Regions from separate parts of the Sporosarcina sp. FSL K6-1540 genome, predicted to be linked through region 2. Evidence: riboswitches for the same ligand, from Rfam matches in the RefSeq annotation. Region 2 holds a riboswitch; the other holds the start of a gene.
The links. A riboswitch is a leader RNA that binds a small molecule or an ion and turns the genes downstream of it on or off. The one in region 2 is predicted to bind S-adenosylmethionine.
Positions count from the first base shown of each region.

Region 1: another riboswitch for S-adenosylmethionine. It lies ahead of cysC (adenylyl-sulfate kinase); the one in region 2 lies ahead of MKY15_RS10375 (methionine biosynthesis PLP-dependent protein).

Region 1 is NZ_CP152018.1:3,831,026-3,837,698, forward strand. It holds gene MKY15_RS17970 (amino acid ABC transporter ATP-binding protein) at 1-437, shown strand, start outside; gene MKY15_RS17975 (TraB/GumN family protein) at 594-1,763, shown strand; gene MKY15_RS17980 (DMT family transporter) at 1,823-2,731, shown strand; SAM riboswitch class I at 2,898-2,998, shown strand; gene cysC (adenylyl-sulfate kinase) at 3,222-3,821, shown strand; gene MKY15_RS17990 (phosphoadenylyl-sulfate reductase) at 4,082-4,810, shown strand; gene sat (sulfate adenylyltransferase) at 4,811-5,959, shown strand; gene cobA (uroporphyrinogen-III C-methyltransferase) at 6,004-6,673, shown strand, end outside.
Region 2 is NZ_CP152018.1:2,228,092-2,234,764, reverse strand. It holds gene MKY15_RS10405 (bifunctional transcriptional activator/DNA repair enzyme AdaA) at 1-422, opposite strand, end outside; gene MKY15_RS10400 (DNA-3-methyladenine glycosylase) at 552-1,484, shown strand; gene MKY15_RS10395 (DUF2812 domain-containing protein) at 1,742-2,242, opposite strand; gene MKY15_RS10390 (PadR family transcriptional regulator) at 2,232-2,579, opposite strand; gene MKY15_RS10385 (phosphate ABC transporter ATP-binding protein) at 2,729-3,460, shown strand; gene fetB (iron export ABC transporter permease subunit FetB) at 3,457-4,212, shown strand; SAM riboswitch class I at 4,290-4,396, shown strand; gene MKY15_RS10375 (methionine biosynthesis PLP-dependent protein) at 4,474-5,595, shown strand; gene metC (cystathionine beta-lyase) at 5,592-6,673, shown strand, end outside.

The sequences.
Region 1 (6,673 bases), 1.6 Mb from region 2:
TCGGAAGAAAAATCCCGACAGCAGAAGCGGTTGAGATAGGGAAAAAAGCGTTGGATAAAGTGGGGCTATCGGATAAATACAATGCATATCCCAGTGAATTATCGGGAGGGCAGCAGCAAAGGGTAGGCATTGCAAGAGCAGTTGCTTTGAATCCAGACATTATTTTATTTGACGAACCAACTTCTGCATTGGATCCAGAATTAGTCGGGGAAGTTTTGACAGTTATGAAGAATATCGCGAAAGAAGGAACAACTATGTTAGTTGTCACCCATGAAATGGGTTTTGCGAAGGATGTAGCTAACAAAGTAATATTTATGGATGGGGGAGTCGTAGTAGAGGAAGGAGCACCCCATGAAATCTTTGTAAATCCAAAGGAAGAACGAACACAGAAATTTTTAAAAAGGGTATTGCCCGAGGACTTTACGTATCATATTTAATAGTCGTTATCCATGAGGGTGACTTTCATTATATTAATAATGAAAGATAATTGAAATTTCATTCAAACTGATTCATTATAATAACTAGACCGTCTTTTTAGTAAACCTTGGCTTAAGGTTGCTCAGAAGAAATAAGTTCATAAAGGAAGTTTGTCAATGCAAGAGACTAACATTACGAGAATAGAATTAGACGGTAGAGAACTAATACTTATTGGAACTGCCCATGTTTCCAAGCAAAGTGCAGAACAAGTAAAAGAGGTAATCGACAAGGAAAGACCCGATTCAGTATGCATTGAATTGGATGAACAAAGGTTTCAATCTATAATGGATAGTAATAAGTGGAAAGAAACGGATATTTTCAAGGTGATTAAAGAGAAGAAAGCTACATTGCTCTTAATGAATCTGGCAATATCCTCCTTTCAAAATCGTTTGGCAAAGCAATTTGATATTAAACCTGGACAGGAAATGATTCAGGGGATTGAATCAGCAAAAGAAGTCGGTGCAAATTTGGTGCTGGCTGACCGTAATATCCAAATTACTTTTTCCCGAATTTGGGGGAATATTGGACTTAAGGGGAAAAGTCAGCTTCTGATGTCGGTTTTTTATAGTATCTTCAGCAAAGAGACGATTTCTGAAGAAGAATTGGAGAAAATGAAATCAAAGGACACGCTAAATGCCGTTCTAACTGACTTTACGGAATCATTTCCAAGGTTAAAGACGCCCTTAATCGATGAGAGAGACCAGTATTTAGCACAGAAAATCAAAGATGCACCAGGTAAAAAGGTCGTTGCAGTCATTGGTGCAGCACATGTTCCAGGGATTACAAAAGAAATCTATAATGACCATGATTTAGTCGCATTAGCGCAAACACCACCAAAATCAAAAATCCCAAAAATTATCGGATGGGCAATTCCGATTCTTCTATTATCAATTATCGCCTACACCTTTATCGCAAATCCATCTGCCGGTTTCGATCAAGCGTTAAGCTGGGTCTTATGGACAGGTAGCCTGTCAGCTATTGGTGCTGCGGTGGCTCTTGGACACCCGCTGGCCATTTTAGCGGCCTTTGTATCAGCCCCTATTACTACCTTGCATCCACTGATAGCGGCCGGTTGGGTTTCAGGAATTGTTCAAGCATTTTTTCGCCGCCCAAGTGTTGGTGACTTTGAAACGCTTTCTGCAGATGTTTTTACGATTAAAGGTTTTTGGGCAAATAAGGTGACACGGGTCTTGTTGGTAATCGTTTTGACTAACTTGGGAGGAACGTTGGGGACCTTCTTAGGCGGAGCCGACGTTATCCGTGTATTCTTTGAAAACTTAAAGTGAAATCAATTGATCAGCATTTTCTTTTAAACGTTTTATAGTAATAATGGGGTGGGGATCGGATGAATCGAATCAGTTTTTGCTTGTTAGTGATTTTGACGACTGGACTAATGGGTTCTTCTTTTACAATAGGGAAGTTAGGGTTAGCCTATTCATCTCCACTCCTATTAGTCGCTCTGCGTTTTACGCTTGCAGGGATTATTATGGCAACTATCGTTAAAATCTTAAACAAGCCACATCCAGTAAAAGCAATCGACTGGGTGTGGCTTGTTCTAATTGGACTTTTCCAAACAGCTTTTGTGATGGGCTGTATATTTATGGCACTGCGTACAATCACTTCTGGAGAGACGTCTATCCTAACGTTTATGAATCCTTTACTCGTTGTCGTTTTTGGGACGCTTTTTTTAAAATCGCGTTACCATATTCAGCAATGGATAGGTGTACTGTTAGGTTTTATCGGGGTTTTTCTCACGTTAGGTTCACATCTTGACTTTAAAGTCGGTACCATATTAGGGCTTTTGTCGGCTGTTTCATGGGCGATTGCTACGCTATTGATAAAAATACATGGTTTCAAATTTGATACGTATGTAATGACAGCCTATCAAATGCTTTTTGGTGGATTAATTCTCTTTCTGGGAAGCTTACTACTGGAAGAGACTTTCTTTAAAATGACTACTCAATCTATCCTGATTTTGTTATGGCTTACCATTGCAGCCTCAATTATTCAGTTTTCTATTTGGTTTTATCTTCTCCAAAGAGGTAATCAAGAACGAACTAGTGCATTCCTTTTTTTAGCGCCATTCTTCGGTGTACTCACAGGATGGTTTTTACTCCATGAAAGACTAACCTGGTCTATCCTTTTTGGTGGATTACTAATATTTGCAGGAATCTTTCTTGTTAATTGGAAAAATAATTATGAAAAGGAAATAGAGAAAACCGATGAGAACAACGAAAGGTTAAGTGAGAGTTAACTAACATGTTTCCTAGCGCACTGAAAAGTAGTTTAAAGTGCCTATTATATGTGCAAGAAGATCGCCTTTAATTCCAACTAAACTGATATGATTGAAAATAAATTCTGATAAGTCATTGACTTTGAATTTTCGATAATGTAGTATTGGTCTCAACTTAATAGTTTATATCTTATCTAGAGAGGTTGAGGGACTGGCCCGATGAAACCTCGGCAACAGACTGTTTAGTACTGTGCCAATTCCAGTAAACGAAAGTTTAGCAGATAAGAGGAGTAATATGTGTTCGATTCTATTAACCTCTTCTTGCTCTATTTAGAAGTGGTTTTTTTATTTCTTTACTGTAAAGGTTGTAAGTCATTTATCATTTTAACAATTTCATACATGCTAATTAGACAACTAAAGGCAACTTTCTAATCGATTATTTGAATCGGAAAAAGGTGTCTTTTTTGTATATAAAAATTAAACTGAAACAAATGATTTAGGGGGGCAAACAATGACAGAGTCTACAAATATCGTTTGGCATGAATCAGAGGTAACAAAAAAAAATCGTCAAGAACTAAAGGGCCATAAGAGTGCTATTCTTTGGTTCACTGGGCTATCAGGGTCAGGGAAATCAACAGTTTCAGTAGCGCTAGAAACAGAGTTACACGCGAAAGGCATTCATACTTATCGACTGGATGGAGATAATGTCCGGCACGGTTTAAATAAGAATCTAGGGTTTAGTCCAAATGATCGGACGGAAAATATTCGCAGAATCGGTGAAGTTTCAAAACTAATGGTCGACGCTGGCTTATTCACATTGACAGCATTCATATCGCCTTATCAGGAAGATCGAGATCAGGTGCGAGAAATTGTCAAATCCGATGAGTTTATCGAAATATACGTTAAGGCAAGTTTAGAAACTTGTGAAGAACGGGATCCGAAGGGGCTTTATAAGAAAGCAAGATTGGGTGAAATTAAAGGCTTTACAGGAATTGATGCTCCTTATGAAGAACCTGTTAACCCGGAAATAATCATTGATACCAATCAATTAAATATTGTAGAGTCTGTCAAAGTCATCGTTTCTTATTTAAAAGAAAATAACTATATCTAAAAAAATTACAAAATGCGTAACATATTGGGGTTTTAGGAATAGAATGTATTTAAACCTACTTGACACATAGGATTAATAAAGTTAGTATAAACGCTAATCACATGCCGACTGGAAATCCAGAAGCTAATGGACAATCGTGAACATACGAACAATTCGCTGACTAAAAAATTAGAGGCGACTTTAATCAATAGTAGATTAAAGTCGCCTTTTTTAAAAAAAGATAATGTAATAGAGTTATTGAGTTTAGAGGGGGGATTAGTATGGCGAAGTTGACGTACAAATCTTGGGCTGAGACTAGTGAAGTTTTTCCAATCGATGACGAGTCAAAAGGTGCGTTAAACGTCTTGCGATGGGCTTACGGAGAATACGACGATGAACTTGTATATGCGTGTAGTTTTGGGGTTGAAGGTATCGTAATGATAGATTTAATCTCGCAAATAAAACCAACTGCTAAAGTGGTCTTTCTCGAAACCGGATTTCATTTTCAAGAAACGCATACCTTAATCGATGAAGTAAAGAAACGTTATCCAAAGCTTGTAATTGAAATGAAGACTCCCGGCTTAACGGTTGAGGAACAAGCTGACAAGTATGGCGATCGACTATGGGAAAGACAGCCGGATCGTTGTTGTCATATGAGGAAAGTAATTCCACTCCGTGAAGCAATGAGCGGTACGACCGCTTGGTTATCAGGACTTAGGCGTGAACAATCACCATCAAGAAGTCAGACAAACTTTGTGAACAAAGATGAAACCTTTCAATCGGTTAAAATTTGCCCGCTGATTCATTGGACGTGGATTGATATTTGGGATTATGTAAAAAAACATAATTTGCCATATAATCCACTCCATGACCAAGGCTATCCCAGTATCGGTTGTTCACACTGCACATTCAAAGGGGATACAACGACGGGGTCGAGGTCAGGGCGCTGGGCAAATCAGGCGAAGACAGAGTGTGGCTTGCATAATGCTAACGAAAATGGGGGAATTTAAATGAGTTTGAGTCAACCGCATGGTGGTACATTAATTAATCGCTGGAATCCTGGTTTTCAATACGAAGGAATAACTGAAACAGTTGAATTAGACGAAATTGCTAGTAGTGACTTGGATTTGATTGGTACGGGTGCTTATAGCCCTTTAAGTGGATTTCTTACAGAAGTAGACTACAATTCTGTTGTTACAACAATGAGATTATCTACTGGAGTACCTTGGACAATTCCGATTACATTGCCAACGACAGAGGTGAACGCACAAGGTATCGCTGTTGGGAAATTTGTGAAATTGGTGAGAGATGGAGTTGTCTATGGTGTTCTCGAAGTATCGGATATTTTCACACCAGATAAGGAAAAAGAAGCTAAACTAGTCTATCAAACGACAGACCGTGAGCACCCAGGCGTCAAGAAGTTGTTTGAGCGCCCTAATGTCTACCTGGGTGGAACCATCACACTGATTCAGCGAAGGCCGCTGAATGAGTTTTCGGAGTACCTATATGACCCGATTGAAACAAGAGGGAAATTCCAAGAGCTAGGCTGGGAAACAGTCGTCGGTTTCCAAACGAGAAACCCAGTTCATAGGGCACATGAATATATTCAAAAGACTGCATTGGAAATTGTAGATGGATTATTTTTGAATCCCCTTGTAGGTGAAACGAAATCAGATGATATTCCAGCAGATGTGCGCCTGGAAAGCTATGAAGTCTTACTAGAAAAATATTATGCGAAAGAGCACGTGTTTTTAGGTGTATTTACAGCAGCAATGCGCTATGCCGGACCAAGAGAAGCTGTTTTTCATGCGATGGTTCGAAAGAATTTTGGTTGCACACACTTTATCGTCGGTCGTGATCATGCGGGTGTTGGTAATTATTACGGTACGTATGATGCTCAGAAAATCTTTAGCAACTTTACGCTTGGAGAACTTGGGATCACGTTATTATTTTTCGAGCATAGCTTTTACTGCAATAAATGCGGTAACATGGCAACACCAAAAACTTGTCCGCATGATGCCAGTCACCATGTGATCTTGTCGGGAACAAAAGTGAGAGAAATGCTTCGTAAGGGAGAACAACTGCCATCGACATTTAGCCGACCGGAAGTGATCGAAGTATTAATTGCAGGAATGCAAAAAGAAGAGATTCATTCATAACGATGATTTTATTGTAGAACTGAGCGGTGAGAGGAGAGATGAGAATGGGAAAAGTATTTATAGTTGGAGCTGGACCTGGAGATGTTGATTTAATCACCGTTAAAGGGATGAAATGTATTCAACAAGCGGATGTCATCTTGTATGATCGTTTAATTAATAAAGAGCTGCTCTCCTATGCAAAACCGGGAGCGGACTTGATTTATTGCGGAAAACTCCCAAATTACCATGCAATGATTCAGGAGACGATTAACCACTTTTTAGTGAAATATGCGAAGCAGGGAAAAATCGTCACACGCTTAAAAGGTGGAGATCCATTCGTTTTTGGCAGAGGTGCTGAAGAGGCAGAAGTTCTTGCAGACAACGGAATCCCTTTTGAGGTGGTTCCAGGAATTACTGCTGGAATTGCGGCTCCTGCTTATGCGGGAATCCCAGTCACGCATCGTGATTTAAGTTCTAGTTTTGCGATTGTAACTGGCCATATGCGTGCTGGAAAAAGCGATTCCATTCATTGGGAAAGTCTTGCAGTTGGTATTGATACATTAGCGATTTATATGGGTGTCGGAAACTTACCTTATATTTGTGAGCAACTGACTAAGCATGGCCGACCTGAAAACACGCCAGTAGCACTTGTTCATTGGGGGACGACAGAAGCACAGTATACGATTACAGGTACACTGTCGACCATTGTAGAGATTGCGAGAGAATCTGAAATTA
Region 2 (6,673 bases):
TTCGTTATTCTGATCTTTTGGATATATTCAACAGGCGTCAGCCCCGTGATTCTTTTAAATGTTCGCTGAAGGTGATAAGGACTTCCATGGCACATGTCTGCAAGTATTTCTAACGTCAATGGCTCCTGAAAATGCTCGTTTATATATTCTCCAATTTGGATAGTCCATTCTTCATCAGGTAAACGCAGCCCACCCGGCTTACAGCGTTTGCAAGGTCGGAATCCATCTGCTAGCGCTTCCGCCGCATCATTGAAAATACGGACATTCTCTTTTTTTGGATCTCTTGATTTGCAAGATGGTCGGCAAAAGATACCCGTCGATTTCACGGCATAAATGAAGATTTCATCAAACCTTACGTCGTTATGTCTAATTGCTTGCCACTGTTCGTCAGTCAACTGCCTGACTTGTTGATGATCGCTCACGGAATCACCTCTTTCTCTTACCCTAAGTATACCTCCTCTATTTCCAAAATAAATGCTTTTCAGGACGTAACAGCAAGATAGCGAAACTTTTCCACCTGGGATTATGGTACAACTAAACATATAGATAAGATGCAGAGGAGATCTTTTAAAATGCTAGTTAATCAACAAGATCATTTGATAATAGCCGTTCCGAAAGAGTTCAATTTCAAAGAAAATATCAGCTATATGTCCAGGTCAAACAATGAGTGTATGTTTGAAATCCGTGATGGTAAAGTGATCAAGGCAATTCCAGTTGGGAATGAGATTCTATTAGTCGAAGTCAGCGAAAATACAGAGGGTAACCTTCTGGTTCGGTTTATAGAAAAATATACACCGTCTAGCGATAGCGTCCGGGATATGGTCGTCCATTATGTACGTGATTGGTTCGATCTCGATACTGATTTGAAACCTTATTATGAGATGGCGAAAAGGGATCCATTGCTTCAACAAGCAGTAAGTGAGTTTTATGGATTGCGAAACATCGGAATCCCTGACCTGTTTGAAGCGTTATGTTGGGGAATTCTTGGACAGCAAATCAATCTGACATACGCATATACGTTGAAAAGGCGCTTTGTGGAGACGTTCGGAAATTCGATTGAATGGGAAGGACAGTCATATTGGATATTCCCTGAACCAGAGTACATTGCGAAGCTTACAGTCGAGGATTTATCGTCATTAAAAATGACCGTAAAAAAATGTGAGTACCTGATTGGGGTTGCACAGCTTATCGCAGATGGAAGCCTATCCAAAGCTCAGGTATTGGGAACTGGGAACTTTAAGGAAGCGGAAAACATGCTTATCAAAATCCGCGGAATTGGGCCCTGGACTGCAAACTATGTCTTAATGCGCTGTTTGCGTTTCCCAAACGCGTTTCCAATTGCTGACGTCGGACTTCATAACGCCATCAAACATTTGACAGGAGCAGAAGAAAAGCCAACGAAAGAAGAAATTTTAAAGCTTGCTGCACCATGGGAGAACTGGGAGTCCTATGCGACGTTTTACTTGTGGCGTTTTCTTTACTAAGATCAAGTAATTTCATGATTGGTTATTCAATCACCTCCCCTTGGAGATAAAATAGAAGGGCAAACTCAAATTGTTTGCCCTCCACTTTTTTATTAAATCATCTCGCTTTATTTACCAAGGGGGTTTATCTTCATTCGATAATCCAATCATATATATAGAAAAGAATATCGCTAAAACAGCGGTTAAAATCAAGGTTGTAATGACGATTGGTGAATGAATTTCAAATAGTACTTGCTGAAATAAGCATCATTTATTAGTCAATAAAAATCAATTTTTCTCTTCAAGGAAATAAAAACGTACAAGTACAAAAGAATAACAAGCATAATGATAACCGTCATAATTATTTGAGTCAACTGACCTTTCCACGTCAAAAACAATCCAATTTGCGATGTTAAAAAGATTATAAATAATATCAGATAAAATTTCATCATCCGCTGAAACGTTTCTTTTACTGACTCACCATCAGAGTAAATCTTTTTTACCCCTGACTCATTTGCTTCTGTACGAAAATAATGAAATTGCTTTAGAGCGCTGTCTACATATTGCCAACCGGCATCTTTACATAGTTGCATATACTCTTCATTCGCATCCCGGAAATCAATTTGATAGACATATGATTCATTAGGATTTTCATCGAAGGTATAGGTAAATAATCCATACTTTTTAAAATGAAATCCTTGGCGTGACATATCCGTCAGCCACTGCTCTTCTTTATCAACACTCGAAGCAAGAAAAATCTTGAACCTTTTAACAGTCATCTTCTTCGCCCTCCATTTCTTTTATGATGCTCCTGGCGTTTTTCACAAGTGATTCAAGCCTCTTAAACTCAAGCTGAAGCACTTCTTTACCTAAGGGTGTCAGCTGATTATACTTGCGGCGTTCTGCATCATCTATGTCTACTTTTTGAATGACTTTCTGCTTTTCTAATTTTCCTAGTGCTCCATATAATGTCCCGGGACCCATTGTAACTTCCCCCCGACTTATTTTTTCTACGTCCTGCATAATGGCATATCCATGACGTACTTCCCTTAAGGACAGTAAAATATAATATGTTGCCTGCGACAATGGTAAAAAACTTTCTGGCTGTTTTATCATTCTTTCACCTTCTCACTATATCGCTTATCGCTATATCGATTAACGATATAGTAACAAACATTTTTTGGAATTGCAATAGATTTTCCTTGCATGACAAAACTACCTAGATTAGAATTATTATAAATAAGAAACTGGTAGGAGAGAATGTAATGTCCAATTTTTATAAACCCGCCCTACACTTTCATGACGCCAATTATTCCATTGGTGACGTACATATTTTAAAAAATATTACGGGCTCCTTTCCGGAAGGGAAAATCACAACGCTCGTCGGCCCTTCTGGAGCAGGAAAAACAACATTGCTTAAATTATGTAACGGGCTGATCTCATCTACTTCAGGAGATATTTTCATTCACGATAAACTCATTTCCACATATGAACCCGTTGAACTACGCCGCCATGTCGGAATCGCACTTCAAAGCGCACCAATGATTAAAGGCACCGTCTATCATAACTTAGCTCTCCCTATGGAACTTCAAGGTAAAAAATTGCCTGAACAGGATGCCATTAAAATTCTAAAAGACGTCGGATTAGATGTGCAATTTTTACATCGTAAAACCAATGAATTATCCGGTGGTCAGCGTCAAAAAGTATCCATTGCTCGCACACTAATCAACCGCTCTGAAATCCTATTACTGGATGAAATCACATCCGCCTTGGACCGAACATCTTTACATGAAATCGAAGAATTAATCGTCAAGATTAACCGGGTGTATGGCACAACCATCATCTGGATAACACATAATTTAGAACAAGCCTTATCAATTGGAGATTACACTTGGGTTCTAATGAATGGTCAAGTCATTGAAACTGGCGAAAGTGACTTATTGAAATCACCAACAAATGAATTTGTGAAGCAGTTTGTGCAAGGAGGCGTAGAATGAGCTATCTTACGTTATCCATTACACTTATATTTGTAATCATACCTTTACTACTATCAAAGACTCTACGTTTAGATTTGGAAAAAGACACAATCATTGCGACAATTCGGTCCATTATCCAATTGCTTATGGTCGGCTATATTCTTAAATTTGTCTTCGATTCTGAAAACATATTGTACATTTTGTTAATGGTTACATTAATGATTGCAGCGGCAACACAAAACACCCGTAAGAAAGGAAAAGCAATCAAGGGAATCACTTGGAAAATCGCGGTCACATTACTTTTTGTAGAAGTACTAACCCAGAGTATTCTACTAGGCTTTCAAATCGTACCGCCAACCGCACAATACATCATTTCAATTAGCGGCATGGTGATTGGCAACTCAATGGTGCTATCAATCCTATTCCTTAACCGGTTCACAGCTGAGATTGAAACGCATCGTGATGAAACCGAACTCATCCTTTCTCTCGGTGGAACGCCAAAACAGGCCATTCATAGACAACTCATCAACGCAATCAAGGCAAGCATGATCCCGACAATCGAAAGTCAGAAGACAATGGGCTTGGTTCAACTTCCAGGTATGATGAGTGGTCAAATCATCGCAGGTGCGGACCCCATCCAAGCGGTTCAGTTCCAATTGCTCATCATATTCCTATTATTGACGACCGCTGCAGTGACAAGTGTATTGCTTGGCTTTTTATCATATCCAAGTCTATTCAATCAACGGATGCAGCTGCTGAAAGACAGATTTTAATAATTCGCTCTTGTTTTATTTTCCATGTCATGATAAAGTTATTGAAATTGTTCTTTTCACATAATTCCATAATTTGATTCTTATCAAGAGAGACCGAGGGATTGGCCCTATGACGTCTCAGCAACCAGCCTGTTCAGGTACGGTGCTAATTCCTTTAGGTGTTCATTTCCCTAGAAGATAAGAAGATAGTCTACGATATTTCGGGGACCCTCTTCTTATAGAGGGTCCCCTTTTGTAATCTAAAAGAAAAGGGTGACTACAATGACAAAACAAAGTTTGAATACAATCCTAGTCCAATTAGGCAACAACAGTGATCCGAAGACGGGCGCTGTCAACCCTCCGATTTATTTATCAACTGCGTACAAACATAAGGGGCTCGGTCAATCGACTGGCTACGACTACACACGGACAAAAAATCCAACCCGCTCCATATTGGAAGATGGAATTGCAAACTTAGAGAGCGGTGATGCAGGGTATGCATGCAGTTCTGGTATGGCGGCGATTCAGCTTATCTTAACGCTGTTCCGTCCTGGAGATGAATTGATTGTCCCAGAAGATATTTACGGTGGCACATATCGCTTGCTCGAACAGTATTCCGACGTTTATTCAATCGGTACAACGTATACGAGTTTCGCCGATGTGAACGAGACCGAAAAGTTGATCACTTCGAAGACAAAAGCGCTCTTCATAGAAACACCGACCAATCCACTCATGCAAGAATTTGATATTCGGCAGTATGCAGAACTGGCTCAAAAGCATGATTTACTGTTGATTGTCGACAATACATTTTTAACGCCTTATTTCCAGAGACCGATTGAATTCGGGGCTGACATTGTCATGCACAGCGCAACGAAATATATCGGTGGACATAACGATGTCCTCGCGGGACTTGTCGTTGCAAAAGGTGAAAAACTTTGCGAACAACTTGCCGCCAACCATAATGCTATCGGCGCAGTCCTCTCCCCTTCCGATTCTTGGCTAATCATCAGAGGGCTGAAAACACTGCATTTAAGAATGAAACAGCATGATGAAAACGCGAAAATAATCGTCAATTATTTGAAAGATGAACCACTTGTTACGGACGTTCTCTATCCAGGAAAAGGTGGAATGCTATCATTTCGGCTGAACGATAGTGAATCGGTCGGGCCATTCCTTGAAAATCTGCAGCTCATTACATTTGCGGAAAGTCTTGGTGGAGTGGAAAGTTTCATCACTTACCCTGCAACGCAAACACATGCCGATATTCCTCGTGAAGAACGAATACGACGTGGCGTCTGCGACCGACTTTTACGTTTCTCTGTCGGAGTCGAAGAGGCTGACGATTTGATCGCAGATTTGAAGCAAGTGTTTGCAACTTTGAATAGCGGGGTGCTACAACGATGAGTTTGAATAAAGAACGGTTGGAAACGACTATTATCCATGCTTCGACCCGCGGAGATTACGAACAAAAAACAGGTGCTGTCAACGTTCCTATCTACTTATCTTCAACGTTCCATCAGGAAAGCTTCGATGCATTCGGGCCGTATGATTATAGCCGTTCGGGCAATCCAACGAGGGATGCGTTGGAAAAAACGATTGCCTCACTAGAAGGCGGTTCGCGCGGATTGGCCTTCGCTTCCGGAATGGCTGCCATCTCAGCTACATTTATGCTCCTTTCTTCGGGTGACCATATCGTGGTTACCGAAGATGTCTACGGCGGCACATACCGATTCGTAACCGAGGTATTACCGAAATTCGGTATCGACCATACATTTGTAGATCTAGTGAATGTAGATGAAACCGCACGTGCAATCCGTCCAAATACAAAAGTAATCTATATTGAAACACCATCCAACCCGCGTTTGGGCATTACAGATATTGAAGCGATTGTTGAACTTGCAAAATTGAATGACTGTCTGACGTTTCTCGACAACACATTCATGTCGCCACTTTACCAGCGCCCACTAGATCTTGGAGTTGATATCGTTGTTCATAGTGCTACCAAGTTTTTATCGGGGCATAGCGATATCATTGCTGGGCTAGCGGTTACAAAGGGTGAAGAACTTGGCAATCGATTGGCATTCATTCAAAACTCTTTCGGCTCTATTCTAGGCGCACAAGATTCTTACGCGTTAATTCAAGGAATTAAAACGCTTGGTGCCCGTTTAACACAGTCATCCGAATCGGCGAGTAAAATAGCCTCGTACTTGAACGACCACCCGTTAGTAGATGAGGTGTTTTATCCAGGGTTAGCAAGTCATCCAGGACACGCAATCCACTCGAAACAATCGACAAGTCCAGGCGCTGTCTTATCTTTCCGTTTGCCAAACAGAGATGCAGCAAAGGCCTTTGTTGAAAACGTTCGGATACCCGTTTTCGCAGTAAGTCTAGGCGGAGTTGAATCAATTCTCTCCTATCCTGCAACGATGTCCCATGCCGCCATGCCTAAAGAACAACGGGAGAAACGTGGTATTACCGATGG